Regions from separate parts of the Lysinibacillus sp. NPDC047702 genome, predicted to be linked through region 1. Evidence: riboswitches for the same ligand, from Rfam matches in the RefSeq annotation. Region 1 holds a riboswitch; each other region holds the start of a gene.
The links. Region 1 has a riboswitch for thiamine pyrophosphate ahead of thiT (energy-coupled thiamine transporter ThiT). Riboswitches for the same ligand answer to the same signal wherever they lie in the genome.
Positions count from the first base shown of each region.

Region 2: it holds a riboswitch for thiamine pyrophosphate, as region 1 does, so the genes downstream of both, thiC (phosphomethylpyrimidine synthase ThiC) here and thiT (energy-coupled thiamine transporter ThiT) in region 1, are expected to answer to the same signal.
Region 3: it holds a riboswitch for thiamine pyrophosphate, as region 1 does, so the genes downstream of both, ACQKIM_RS13295 (ABC transporter substrate-binding protein) here and thiT (energy-coupled thiamine transporter ThiT) in region 1, are expected to answer to the same signal.
Region 4: it holds a riboswitch for thiamine pyrophosphate, as region 1 does, so the genes downstream of both, thiW (energy coupling factor transporter S component ThiW) here and thiT (energy-coupled thiamine transporter ThiT) in region 1, are expected to answer to the same signal.

Region 1 is NZ_JBNNMG010000014.1:34,108-37,889, forward strand. It holds gene ACQKIM_RS09605 (polyphosphate kinase 2 family protein) at 1-204, opposite strand, end outside; gene ACQKIM_RS09610 (hypothetical protein) at 404-1,117, shown strand; gene map (type I methionyl aminopeptidase) at 1,139-1,894, opposite strand; gene thiT (energy-coupled thiamine transporter ThiT) at 2,079-2,639, opposite strand; TPP riboswitch at 2,758-2,865, opposite strand; gene ACQKIM_RS09625 (DUF4870 domain-containing protein) at 2,990-3,322, shown strand.
Region 2 is NZ_JBNNMG010000005.1:136,416-140,197, forward strand. It holds gene ACQKIM_RS04545 (AEC family transporter) at 1-113, shown strand, start outside; gene ACQKIM_RS04550 (methyl-accepting chemotaxis protein) at 290-2,041, shown strand; TPP riboswitch at 2,107-2,221, shown strand; gene thiC (phosphomethylpyrimidine synthase ThiC) at 2,361-3,782, shown strand, end outside.
Region 3 is NZ_JBNNMG010000024.1:47,321-51,102, forward strand. It holds gene parC (DNA topoisomerase IV subunit A) at 1-26, shown strand, start outside; gene ACQKIM_RS13285 (sigma-70 family RNA polymerase sigma factor) at 259-792, shown strand; gene ACQKIM_RS13290 (hypothetical protein) at 773-1,963, shown strand; TPP riboswitch at 2,023-2,133, shown strand; gene ACQKIM_RS13295 (ABC transporter substrate-binding protein) at 2,292-3,290, shown strand; gene ACQKIM_RS13300 (thiamine-binding protein) at 3,292-3,582, shown strand; gene ACQKIM_RS13305 (ABC transporter permease) at 3,582-3,782, shown strand, end outside.
Region 4 is NZ_JBNNMG010000027.1:20,049-23,830, forward strand. It holds gene ACQKIM_RS14125 (MFS transporter) at 1-1,102, shown strand, start outside; TPP riboswitch at 1,178-1,285, shown strand; gene thiW (energy coupling factor transporter S component ThiW) at 1,400-1,888, shown strand; gene ACQKIM_RS14135 (VWA domain-containing protein) at 2,052-3,782, opposite strand, start outside.

The DNA.
Region 1 (3,782 bases):
ATCAACACGTTCAATTAAACGTTTGATGGCCCCTCCCTTACCTGCTGCATCCATACCTTCAAATACTAATATTAGCCCAATTTTATTTTTTAATAAAAATTGCTGTGCATTTAACATTTCATATTGGAGTACTTTTAATTTCTTTTTATACATTTTTTTATCTAGTTCAATAGATAAATCTAAATCTGTTAAATTTTGAGCCATTAAAACTTCACTCCTTCTATTTGGATTATTCCTATTGTACTAAAGAATCATTTAGATGCCTATACAAATGGTAAATTGTAGATAGTTTATATGAAACAACGCGATACATTATTGGGAATTTCCGTTATAATGGAAAGAGTGCAGTCCTATACTTAATTGTCTTTTCCCTATACAATTTAATACGAAGGGAGAGGAAAACATGCCTCAATTTATTTTGATGACAATCACTTATATTGTCTCAGTCATCCTAACCTTTTCATCCTTTTTCATGAAAATAAATGGTCAATCTTCGTTAGACATCTCTAATCGTTTTCCTGTTGTATTTGCACCTTTTAATGTCAGTCATGTAATTTGGATCGTCATTTACATGTTACTTGGTTTTTGGTTAGTCATGAATTTTAAAAAGACAACAATTAAACAGACTGTTCTTTTTAGCAGCATATGTATATTGCAGATAATCACGATAGTCGTTTGGCATCAGGAGCTATTTATCGCATCTCTTGGCAATACACTACTTTTAGTTTTCTGTGTGTTTTCGCTGTACAATACATATCCTCTAAGCGATAAATCGTTGGCAGGACGTATCCCTTTCTCTATTTATTATGCATGGTCGACATTTATTTTGATGACAGATACAAGCTTTACATTGACAGCTTATGGATGGAACGGCTTTGGTCTTAGCAACCCTCTATGGGCAGTAATTTTATTGACAATCGGTGTTGCCATCGCATTACATATGCGCTTCCATCATTTCGATATTATGTATCCATCTGTATTTATTTGGGCTTATATCGGAATCGCGTTACATAATGGTTTTGAAGAGCTACTTGTAACAACAGCTGCTTTATTTTTATGTGGTGTACTATTAGTCGGTATACTTTTCATAAAAAAAAATCCTGCCTCCCCCAAATAATTGGGCAGCAGGATTTTTAATTTATGCCTCATCCAATGAAGTTAAAATAATTGGTTTGTCTTTTGTCACAATAATTGAATGTTCGATTTGGGCAACTAGTGATTTATCTGGAGTAACGAATGTCCAGCCATCACCAGCTTCAACAATATGCTCTGCTTTTGCTGAGATAAAAGGCTCAACCGCAAGTACCATGCCCTCTTTCATGATTGTAGAATCCCATGCATCATAATAGTTTAAAATATGATTTGGCTCATCATGTAAGGAAAGCCCTAAGCCATGACCTGTTAGGTTCATAATGACTGTTAAATCATTAGCATATGCTTCACGCTCAACAGCTTTACCAATTTGATTTAATTTTGATCCAGCCTTTACTTTTGTCATGGCACGATCAAAGGCACTTTTTGCCACACGACAGAGCTTTTCTTTATCTTCGTAGCCTTCTCCCACTACAAATGAAATGCCTGTATCTGCAAAGTAGCCATTTAATGAACCAGATACATCGATGTTGACGATGTCTCCTTCTTTAATCACGCGTTTTCCTGGAATACCATGTGCTACCTCCTCGTTGACACTAATACATGTGTATCCTGGGAAGTCATATTCTCCTTTAGGTCCAGAAATTGCTCCTGCCTCAGCAAACATACGGCCAGCAATTTCATCGAGTTCAAGTGTTGTTACACCAGGTTTTGTCGCAGCCTTCATTGCCTCACGAATTTCAGCACAAATACGACCGATTTTTTTAAAGGCTTCAATCTCTTCTTGCGTTTTTACAATCATTTTTAACGTCCCTTTCATCTAATATCTACTCTTTAATATAACATAACTTGTTTGACATAAAACGTTAAACGCTTTAAATATTGTATGCCCTCATAAATTGCAAAGTGCTAAAATGTAGCAATATTTCACAGCGAGTAGTTAAATACGATACAAAAACCCTCCACTACTGTGAAGGGTAGATTATTTATGATTTTCGCTGCATTAATTGTGGTGCTGCTGTAAATAACAGAACACCAACAATGGCAGTTAAAACTGTTGCTGGTAGCATATATGTTCCATTATAAATAATTGAATAAATCCATGCATTTTGATCGCCAGCATACTCCGAGAAAAATACAGCGCCAGCAATGGTATGTGCTGCATAGCGTAAAAATCCTGCTAATACAGTTCCAACAATAATATATACCGCCATTTTCGTTTTGTTTAGATTGTTTGCAGCCTCAAGAACTGGTTGACGTACGATTGCAGCCAAGCCTACTATTGTGAAGGCAACGCCATAATCGAGTAAGCCTTGTAACCAATGCACAACTGTAGCACCAAACATTGTTTGCATAACACCAATAAGTAAGCCCGTTGTCAGACCAGGTAAAAGACCCCAGCGAAAGGCTATTAAAATTATTGGTACCATCACTAGACTAACAGAGCCGCCTTGTGCCCATACTTTAAAGGAAATCTGATCAAGCACAAGGCCAATCGCTGCGAATATCGCGATCTCCACAAGCATTAAAAGTCTTTTTTTGTCCATATTATTCTCTCCTTTGTTCCGATGTAGGATACAAGAGCAGGAATAGAAATCAAATTACTTTTTGACTCTATCTGGCAAAAAAAAACAATGCCAGGACAGAGCCTCACATCGTACAAGTGTCGGTTTCTATCCACATCCCTACGCAAGTGTTAACTTACAGGTTCAAAGAGTTAAGGCATTACGTGCCTAGTCTCAGCTGACATCATCAGCTCCCCTTGTGGTCGTTACATCTTTTTTATTTGAACAACCTCATTGTACGCAAACATGGATATGATTACAACTCTCTTTCACAATATTTTTTGAAACTTTGCTGTTTTTCATGCGTAAATATTAAAAAAGGAGGTACAACTATGGAGAACCAAAAAATTTTATCTGCCTTTAGTTATCTCAGCGTTTTTTTTGCACCCTTTATTGTGCCATTAATTGTTTACTTTGTTTCTAAAGATAGCGACGTAAAAAGACACTCTATTCGAGCACTTATATCGCATTTAATCCCGTTTGTATTTGGTATCATCTTCTTTGCTGTCTTTGTCTTCTCAACCATATCGTTTAACACCTTTGATCCACAATCAGGTAGCAATACGTTTATGATCGTTTGGTTTGCATCATTTGCCATTTACTTACTTGTCTCACTAGGGATTGTTATTTGGAATATAGTGCAAGCTGTTCGCGTTATTCGTTAATGTTTCATTTTTAATATCAATTTCGCCTTGGCGTAATTGCGTCCGGATTTTGAATTGTGCAGGCACAATTCATTCTTTTGAAAATCCGTGACATCCGCTGGAGGCTTTGGGCCAACAGATGTTTTTTGTGCGAAAGCGTAGTGCTAACGCAGCGGCAGCAACATGATGTTTTTTGTGCGAAAGTGTAGTGCTAACGCAGCGGCAGCAACATGATGTTTTTTGTGCGAAAGTGTAGTGCTAACGCAGCGGCAGCAACATGATGTTGGTCACTCAGTTGTGTGTTGCTGTCGCTTCGCTTTCGCACAGATAAATTGCCACAGGACGTGGCGTTCTTAGACTGAGTTCCTCTATTTCAGTAGGTGTTTGGACACCCACTGAAAAGAAACCAAAACCGCATTCATCTCACCCTATAGAGGTGGGAGTCTTCTGCTGAATGAAGATAAACAGGTAGAACTTTTAG
Region 2 (3,782 bases), on a different contig from region 1:
AGTATGATATCGAGTCAGCAACAGCCGCTCAAACTGTTTTATTTTCAACAATAGTGAGCTGTATTACAGTAACAATTGTTATTTATCTTGCGGAATTATTATTTCTTTCATAACATATCACGTAAAAAAAGGAATAGGCTTAAGGCTTATTGCTTTTTTTTATGCTTCAAAAGTAAAATGAAGAAAATAATTAGAAAATAAAAGGATGTTTGTTAGTTATTGTAATTTCAAATATATACATAGGGTAAATAGGTTTTTGATAATAATATTGAAAGGGGCGATCATAGCTTTGCGTAAAGGTATAGAGTTATGGAAGAAATTCATTATCTTATTAATCGTTATTATGATTGTTTTTAGTGTTGCTCTTGGACTTATTGTCTATAAGAGCACAAATAACATAGTGGAGTTAGCGTTAAAAGAGAATAGTATGATTCTAGCAAGAAATGTTGTGGGACAGCTTGATTCAGAGAGATATGAGTTGCTAGCTAAAAATCCAGATAATCGCTCGCTGTATCTTGATTTACAGAAGGAGCTTACGACAATACTGAATACCAATTATGTAACGTATATCTATGTATTCAAGGGAACACCTGAGGGTAAACAATCAATGGTGCTGGTGGATGCTGGAGATCTCACTAGTGAGGAAACCTATCAAATTGGGGATATTATGGAGGATGTTCCATATGAAAGTGTTGTAAAAACAATCTCCAATAATGAGAATGGCTTTAGTGAGTTTGTTTCTGTAGAGGGGTGGGGAGATTTTATTTCTGCTTATGCACCTGTTAGAGCAGAAAATGGTGAAATTGTTGCATATGTTGGACTAGATATTGAGAGCTCCATTATTTATGGCATTCAAAAATCTGCTGTAACAAAGTACTTGCCTATACTTTTAGGCATTGTCATTTTATTGAGTGTCGTTATGATGACGACATTGTATTTGTATATGCGAAAATCACTGAAGCCAATATTTATCATGAAACGAGCAACAATAGCCTTTACAGATGGAAATATGGCAGAAGCTCAACATATATTGGATGAAATAAGCTTTGAATCAAATGATGATATTTCTGATTTTAGCAGCAAATTTAAAGAGATGATGCAATCCATGCATCAAATTATATTTAACCTTTCGGGGATTGGCACAGATATTTCTAAGGCCACTGATAGTTTACAGGAGGTAGGAAATAATGTGCAGCACTCAAGTAACAGGCTGATTGAAAGTGCAGGGGGAATAGAGGAGAGTGTGGATCGACAAAGAGACCTAGCGACACATTCCTTTAAAACAATTGAAGAGATGACGGCAGGAATTATGCAGATATCAGCCTCTGTTTCTTCCGTTATGAAAAGCTCATCCAATACAGCGAATCTTGTGAAGCAAAGTCAATCGGAAGCGGCAATGATTACGGATCGGATGAATGGCGTGGCAGATTTGGTGACGCATACGGCAAATAATGTGAATATTCTTGGTGAAAGATATAGCACAATCGAAGAAATGATAGGTGTTATTCAAAGTATTGCCGATCAAACAAATTTATTGGCGTTAAACGCGGCGATTGAGGCAGCGAGAGCAGGTGAACATGGTAAAGGCTTCGCTATTGTCGCGGAAGAGGTGAAAAAACTGGCGGAAATGACAAAGCTGTCGGCAGAAGATATTCGTCAGCATATATATGAATTTAAAATAGTGACAGAGACGGTGTTAAAAGAAATGGACCATAGTACTGTTGAAGTTAAAGAGGGAGCTCATTTAGTGATGGCTATTAGTGATGAGCTAGATCATTTGTTTGAAGCAGTAAAAGTAGTTGAGGAAGATGTTCAAAATGTTTTTGAGGTTACAAACACAATGTCCAAAAACACGAACGTCGTTTTATCGGCATTAGAGCAAACTAATGAGGCATCCGAGGCTGTTTTGTTGGAAACAAAAGAAGTAGCCGATGCATCTAAGTTGCAAGAATTATCATTGGGTCAACTAAGTAGAACGATTCATGAATTAACGGAGCAGGTAAAGCGTTTAGAGTTTATGAAGCAAAAATATAAACTCTAAAGTAAAAAATAGTAATGATGCTTCCATCTCTTAGCAATATCTGTTACACTAGCATCAAACTTAATAGCATTAACTAGGGGAGTCTGATGAGTCAGGCTGAGAGGGAAACGCATAGAGGTTTCTTGACCCTTTGGACCTGATCTGGCTCATACCAGCGTGGGAAAGTTAAGAAATTATTGCGAGCTCTTTACAATGCGATAATTATACCTTTTACAATCATAGCCGGATCCAAAATTTTTTGGATTCGGTTTTTTTATTTTTATTGGGTGAGCTAGATTCGGTCCTTGTATGAATTTTCTATAAGGGAGAGAAGCGGGTCATGACAACAATTAGCGAAAAGAACATTACCATTATGTCAAGCTTTGATGGTAGCAAAAAGGTTTATGTAGAGGGATCAAGATCAGATATTTTAGTGCCGATGCGTGAAATTGCATTAAGTCCAACGACAGGAAGCTTTGGAGAAGAGGAAAATGCACCAGTCCATGTGTATGATACGAGTGGTCCATATACTGACCCTGCCTATAAGGTAGATATTACGAAGGGCTTGCCAGCGTTGCGAAGTGAATGGATTAGAGAACGAGGGGACGTAGAGGAGTATGTGGGGCGTACTATTAAACCAGAGGATAATGGTTTCCGCAAAGCGGATGATCCGCGTATAAAGGAAAATACCTTTCCGGATTTATCAAGAAATCCTCTGCGAGCTAAAAAAGGTAAAAATGTAACACAGCTTCATTATGCACGAAAGGGAGTTATTACACCTGAAATGGAGTTTGTAGCTATTCGCGAAAATATGGATCCTGAATATGTTCGCTCGGAGATTGCGGCGGGGCGTGCCATTATGCCTTCTAATATTAATCATCCTGAGGCAGAGCCAATGATTATAGGACGTAATTTTCATGTGAAAATTAATGCCAATATTGGGAATTCAGCAGTGTCATCATCTATTGCAGAAGAGGTAGAGAAAATGACATGGGCAACACGCTGGGGCGCTGATAATATTATGGATTTATCGACTGGTAAGCACATTCATACGACACGTGAATGGATTATCCGTAATGCCGCGGTGCCGGTTGGAACAGTGCCGATTTATCAAGCGCTTGAAAAGGTAAATGGTATAGCTGAGGATTTAACGTGGGAGGTGTATCGAGATACGTTAATCGAGCAAGCAGAGCAAGGGGTTGATTACTTCACGATTCATGCGGGTGTGCTATTACGTTATGTACCGCTAACGGTAAATCGTGTGACAGGTATTGTGTCACGGGGAGGTTCAATTATGGCCCAGTGGTGCTTATATCATCATCAAGAGAACTTTTTATATACACATTTTGAAGAAATTTGTGAAATCATGAAAACATATGATGTTGCCTTCTCGTTAGGGGATGGTTTACGTCCCGGATCAATTGCAGATGCCAATGACGAGGCACAGTTTGCAGAGCTTGAAACGTTAGGTGAATTAACACAGATTGCCTGGAAGCATGATGTACAGGTGATGGTGGAGGGACCGGGGCACGTGCCAATGCATTTAATTAAAGAGAATATGGACAAGCAGTTAGAGGTGTGTAAGGAGGCTCCTTTCTATACTTTAGGACCACTGACAACAGATATTGCACCAGGCTATGACCATATTACATCAGCTATTGGTGCTGCAATGATTGGATGGTTTGGTACGGCAATGCTATGCTATGTGACACCAAAAGAGCATCTGGGCTTACCAAATCGAGAGGATGTTCGTGTAGGGGTG
Region 3 (3,782 bases), on a different contig from region 1:
CAAAAAAAGAACAAAATCCAAGCTAGATTAAAGCCTGTTCTCTTTATGAGAAGGACACTAAAAAAGTCGATTTGCCACAAAATGTGATGCAAATCGACTTTTTTTAGTTTTTCAGTGCCCTCCTTTATGAGTGCTGGTTTTTATATCGTTATTCAGCACCAGTTGAATAATGCCATTAATATAAAATTAATGGAAAAATGAAACCAATGAGCAGTGTGCTTTGTCTAACTTTACAAATTGATGAAGGGAGGGAATTGCTTGAAGAAACAACAACGAGATATACATTTACAGGAGGCTATGGATTTATACGGTCATTACTTACTTCGACTAGCTTATACATATGTAAAAAGTAAAGAAAGGGCAGAGGATATTGTGCAGGAAGTGTTCATCTGCTATTACATTCATATGGAGCAATTTGAAGGGCGTTCTAGTGTCAAAACTTACTTATACCGTATGGTCGTCAACGAGTGTCATAATTACTTTAAAAGCTGGGCATATAGGAAAACAGAGTTAACTAGACTTTTTAAAAAGCAGGAAGCCTCTATTTCAGTGGAATCTCAAATTTTAAAGCAGGAGGAAATGGATGTTATTGCTCACAGTATTACTACATTAGAAACGAAATATCGAGAGGTTCTTTGGCTTTATTACTATGATGAACTATCTATCACCGATATCGCATCCATTTTACAATGTTCAATCAATACAGTGAAAACAAGGCTAGCAAGAGGGAGAAAACGAGTAGGTATCCAATTAGAAAAGGAGGGGTTTTATAATGGAAATGAATTTACGTAATCGATTAAAGGCTACTATACCAGATCAATTAGCATTAACTCCCCAAAAAAAAGAAGAGATATTAGAGGCTGCTCATGTTAGATTTGAGCAACAGCAAATCCCTGTAAAAAAACATATGTGGAAACCTGTAGCAGTAGGAATTTCAGCTTTAGCACTTACGGCATTATTAAGTTATCCTTTTATAGATGGAATAAAGGAACAATTGACGATTTCGCAAATAACTGAGCAATCCTATGAAGAAATTAGTATCCCTGGTCGATCTGCTCATACATTATCTACAGCTGTCTTTGATGATGCAACGAACTCCTTTTATTATTACGAAGGCAGTACCATTTACTCCTATGCACTCGATTCACATATTGAAAAAGTGGAAGTAACAAGTAAATTCCCTATTTCAAAAATGTTAGTAAATGAAGATTGGCTTGCTTGGATGGTTGATGATAGGAAATCTATGTTCGTAAAAAATAGAGTAACATTAGAGGTCAAAGGCTTTCCTACGGATACTTTTATGGATTTAGAAGATGATACGCTACTGACAGAAATATCTGATACAAGGACAGGTCATACCATTTATAGCTTAACAAATCTGCGTACAAATGAGGTAAAACAATTTAAACAAGCCTTTGATAATAGTGCAGTAAGCCAGCCAATTTATCAGGACAATCAATTGCTCCTACCAAGTGCCTTTAAAAAAGATGGAGTAGAAACGGTCCGCTTTACGCTCTATGATGTTCAAACGGAAAAAGAAAAACACTACGATTTACCTTTTAAACGCATACATGACATGTCAATGACTGACCATAAAATCTATGCTTCTTTTAGAACTGGAGAAAGCTTTGAGGTAGGATATGTTGATTTAGAAGATGGCTCCTATCATAAACTTGATGGTAAAATTGCCCTTACTTTAACAGCCTATCAGAATAATCTTGCTCTTTACGAATGGATACCGAAGGAGGAACATTACCGCTTTAGATTCTATCAAGTCGAAGAAGATGGTTCATTAACACCACTTTACGCCTTTAAAGATGTTTCATTAGCTCTCTTAGTGCCACGTTATAATAAGGAAGGGACATTACAGGTATTTGGGCTAAATGAAAAGTATCTCACTGAGGATGGAATGCTTGAAGCGAGAGATGATGCGATTAAATTATTTTTACAGCGTTTTCATTAAAAAGAGCCTTGTTATTTACAGTGAGATATGGGTATAATAATCAACGAAAAGTTCATATGTAAAGAATGTAGGGGGGCTGGTAGTTGCCAGCTGAGATTGTGTCCGTTAGACGCTGACCCTTTGAACCTGATTTGGCTCGTACCAGCGTAGGGAACATCTATTCAAAAAAAGTAAGTTTTTGATATTGATTGCACAACGTCTGGGAGGATTCCTGGGCGTTTTTTTATGTTTTCTTTACATTAATTACAGATATTCTATGAATACGCTTTCTTCTGGTTAAAACATTCACTCATGAACACTTTCACACTATTTACTGGGAGGATTCAGCATGAAAAAATGGTTATTGGTTCTTATGGCTGCCCTTTTAACATTAGCTGGCTGTAGCGAAAAAAAGGATACCAACAAGGATGAACATGCATTAAAAAAGGTGTCCGTTGTACTCGATTGGACACCAAATACAAATCATACAGGGCTATATGTTGCTAAGAAATTAGGTTATTTTGAAGAGCAGGGCTTAGATGTTGATATTTTACAACCTGGTGACGCAGGAGCGGATCAGCTTGTGGCGTCTGGCAAGGCACAGTTTGGTATAAGCTATCAGGAGGGAATTACACAGGCTCGTGTACAGGATGTACCTCTAGTATCGATTGCGGCGATTATTCAGCATAATACTTCTGGCTTTGCCTCAATTGCCTCTAAAGGCATTACATCACCAAAGGAATTTGAAGGGAAAACGTATGGTGGCTGGGGAGCTCCTCTTGAGCAGGCCGTTCTACAATCATTAATGCAAACTGAAAATGCAGATATAAATAAATTAGATATTATTAATGCCGGCGATATCGATTTCTTTACAATGATGAAAAAAGATATTGATTTTGCATGGATTTATTATGCTTGGACTGGAATTGAAGCTGAGCTTCGTGGTGAAAAGCTGAACATGCTGTATTTAACAGATTATAGTGATCAACTGGATTATTATACACCCGTTCTAGCTACGAATGAAACAATGATTAAGGATGATCCAAAGACAGTTGAAGCATTTGTCGCTGCCGTGGCAAAGGGCTATGAATATGCGATCAGTAATCCAAGTGAGGCAGCAGATGTTTTACTTGAGGCAGTACCTGATTTAGATAAAGATCTTGTGCATAAAAGTCAGGAGTGGCTGGCAGATAAGTATCAGGATGACGCTGCTCAATGGGGCGAGCAAAAGTTAACTGTCTGGGAAAACTACGCGAAGTGGATGACTAGCAACAACGTTTTAGAGGGCGAATTTAACGCAGAACAAGCATTTACAAACGACTTTTTACCGAAAAAGGAGACAAAGTAATATGGCAAACTCATTAATCAGTGTACAAATTATCCCGAAAACAGAAAAATATGAAGATGTTATTCCATTTGTTGATGCAGCCATTGCTATTATTGATGCATCAGGTGTGAAATATGAGGTGCACCCTTTAGAAACGACAATGGAGGGTGAGCTGACAACGTTACTACAAATTATTGAACGAATGAATATCAAGATGATAGAGCTTGGTGCCATCAATGTTATTACGCAAGTGAAAATTTTATATCAGCCAACTGGGATTACAATGGGCACATTAACGGAGAAATACCAGTGATGAAGTGGGCAATACAAAAGGGAAGGACGATAATTTTTATCGCCTTCCTCTTATTCATATGGGAGCTAATCGTGCGTTTAGCAGATATACCGCATTGGTTATTGCCGGCACCAAGTGCTATTTTGACAGAAGGTATACAATCGTATGAAACATTTATGCCTCATGCCTTCGCAACAGTGAAATTAGCTTTACTAGGACTT
Region 4 (3,782 bases), on a different contig from region 1:
GCCAGAGTATTTAAGAATATTTGGTGCTGCAGGACAAGTTTTAGGCATGCTTATTGCAACGTTCGCCTTAGCTCAATTCGTTTTTTCTCCAATTGCTGGGAATCTTTCGGATCAGTATGGTCGAAAAAATCTTATAATTTTCGGGCTTATACTAACAGGACTTGCACAAATAGGTTTTGGGCTCTCTACAGAAGTTTGGATGCTCTTCTTGGCACGCTTTTTAGGTGGCCTTGGATCAGCCTTTGTTGCACCTCCTATTATGGCATTTGTGGCAGATGTTACAACATATGAAGAACGAGGCAAAGGGATGGGGATGCTTGGTGCTGCCATGTCTCTTGGGTTTATGATTGGACCAGGTATTGGTGGATTCTTATCGCAAGTCAGCTTACATTTTCCATTCTATACGGCTGGAGCTGCGGCTATTTTGGCTGCTATTTTATCGTTCTTTTTATTACCATCTACCAAACCAAATGCAGCACAAAAAATGCATAAGCAAGACAATCTCGCAAAACAAATGGTACGTTCAGTACATATGCCTTACTTTGTTATGCTTATTATTATGATGGTATTCTCGTTCGGAATTGCTAATTTCCAAACGACTTTATCATTATTTGTTACAGATAAGTTTCATTATACACCCGGAGATATTGCTATTATTTTAGTAGTGGGTGGTGCTTTTGGTGTAGTTGTACAAATGTTTGTCATTACCCCACTCTTTAATCGCTACGGTGAAATGAAGGTCGTATTAGTCAATTTATTTATTGCAGCTGTATCTATTTACTTAATATTATTCGTTTCTGGATTTGCCCTTATTTTAGTTGTTGCAACAATCTTCTCTACAGCTACAACATTAATTCGTCCTGCTGTCAACACACTGATCTCCAAACTTGCTGAAAATGAGCAAGGATTTGCAGCAGGTTTAAATAATGCTTATATGAGCCTTGGGAATATGATTGGTCCAGCATTGGCAGGTATTTTATTCGATTGGAATATGAATAGCCCTTATATATTTGGTGCTATTATTTTGATGGCTTGCTTCTTCCTTGCCCTTATTTGGACAATGAAAAAAGCACCACATCTTATGCAGCCCGATTCTAAATAGTCTGAAAAATCATTGACTATTATTAGCAGTATGTTACATTTATCTTGTTACGATGTTATACACAAATTAAATAATTTTTACCACTAGGGGAGTCTTTAAAAGGCTGAGACATATATTGTCATATATGGACCCTTTGAACCTGATCTAGTTCATACTAGCGTAGGGAAGTGGCGACATCTTGCTTTTTAATATGTAAATGCAAGGCCGCTTCCTATTGTTTTCAGGAAGCGGTCTTTTTGTGTTTAACCAGTTTAGCAGCGATAACCATTCATTTAATATTTCAAGGGAGTGTTACTTATGTCAATTCGAAAATTAACAATCATGGCCTTATTAGTTGCAATTGCTGTAGCAGGTTCTACCTTCGTTTCAATTCCAACAGGGATTGCGCGAGCTTATCCAATACAGCATGCCATCAATGTCATTAGTGCCATTCTACTCGGTCCAGTACCAACCATCATCATTGCCCTTGTCACGGCAATAATTCGTATTCTAACAGGGACAGGCTCCCTATTAGCCATTCCTGGAAGTGTCATTGGCGCATTTTGTGCAGCATTAGCTTATAAATACAGTGGCAAACCTTGGCTAACAGGTGTCGGTGAAATAGTAGGAACTGGGATCATCGCTTCCCTCATAGCAGTACCATATGCATATATCTTAATGGGAACATCTGTCGCAGCAATGTTTTTCATGCCTGCTTTTTTGAGCTCTAGTATTATTGGTGCTATTTTAGGTGTGGCCGTTGCTAGTAGTCTACGAAATACTGTACTTATTAAAAATTTCCATTAAATGAACAGGGATTCCTTCAATTCTATTTTGATCGGAAATCTCCTTTATTGGATCACTTCCCCCTAATTTATGAGATGAACTTCCCCTTTTCAAAGAACCACCCAATCATATACAAAAAACAGTGCAAAATAATCAATCATTTTGCACTGTCATTTAATCCAATTTATCGTTTCTTCATGCCCTTTAATAACTGAGCAACATTCGTATCCTCTGCCTGTATGGTTTTATTCTCTACAAGCGACTCTTTCTTCTTCGACTTAGCAAAGATGCCCCAGCCAAAGCGGCGAATCGTAATATCGATGAAGAAGAATAACATACCTGCTAATATAAGCCACGTTGCTATATTTTGCCGGTCTGCCCCTTTCTTCGTAAATTCACGAAATACCTCCTTCGGTTCTTTCAAAACAGAGCCACCCGTTTGCTTTGTCAGTTCTTCCACCAGCTTATCATTTACTGGTTGTAATTCATATTCAGCACTATAAGGTACACTTATCCCTGCCTGATAAATAGCTTGATCTTCATCAGCAATACGGAAGAAAATGAGTCCTGGCTCTGCTTGCACAACTGCCCGAACCTGTGAGGCTGAAATGGCCTCAAGCTGTGTTTCAAGTTCTTCTCCTGCTTCATTGACAGCTACAATATCTAAAAATGCTGCTTCGTTGGTAGGATCTGTAATAATAAATGAACCATCCGATTCTAAACGTACATCGTAGGCAATGTCATTATAGCTTGGTAGCATTTGAGATATAAGCGTTTGCCAAAATGTTCCCCAATCCTGCCATCTTGCCCAGTCACCTGTCCATTTACCTGTCGAATCGGAAGTAAAGGCAAATGTCTTGCCAAGGCCATATTGCCATTGAGCCAGCACCGGATCCTCTTTCTCACTTTCCGCAATTACAGAGGCACCCTGTTTCGCTGTTGTTCCGATATAAGCATTCATTTGAGGTACACCATTTGCAAATAACTTGTTCCAACCAGATGCGTTATAGATGGCTGGATAGAAGGGGTTATCCTCAATATATGTGCGTGAAATCATTGCCGTTTCACGGGATAAAATAGAAGGTATGGTCTGCTCATCAACAACATCATAAAATCGCCCGCTACCCAATTCACTAAGTGCTTCAAGTAAATTGGCATCTGCATCTTGTCCAATCGCTACAGTTGACAATGTTACGCCATTTTCTTTTCCTTCAGCAATTAAGTCTTCATAATTCCCTGACTGTGACTGTCCATCCGTTAATAGAATAATATGCTTTCGCTGTAGTTTTAAATCTGCTAAGTTCTCATAGGCCTTAGCGAGTGATCCATAAATCTCTGTCCCACCGCCTGGCGTTACTGATAAAATCGTATCTACTGCTTCTTCCTTATTGCCAAGTGGTCCTGTTTCGATAATTTCCCAAGGTCGATCATCGAAGGCAATGAACCCAAGCGTATCTTCATCTCGTAACATTTCAACAGAACGAGCTGCTGCCTCCTTAGCTAGCTCTAGCTTCGCTCCGTACATACTGCCAGAGCGGTCTAGTACGATAACCAGTCCTAATGAAGGTAATTGTTCCTTTCCTTTAATTTCCATTTCAACAGGTAGTAAAGTTTCGATTGGCGTTTTAAAATAGCCACCCAAGCCAAAGCTATTTTCACCACCAACCATCGTAAAGCCAACGCCAAAGTTTTTTACTGCCTGCTCTATAACATTCATTTTGGCCTCGCCCACTAGATGTCCTGGCACATTATCAAAAATAATAGCATTATACTGTAGATAACTAGAAAGCTCATTTGGCAAACTTCGAGCATCTATAACATCAAAGGAGATAGATTGTCTACCAAGAGCGGCTGCAATAGGTGATGCACTATCATAACCGTTAACAATTAATAAATGTGGTTCACTTTGTACCAT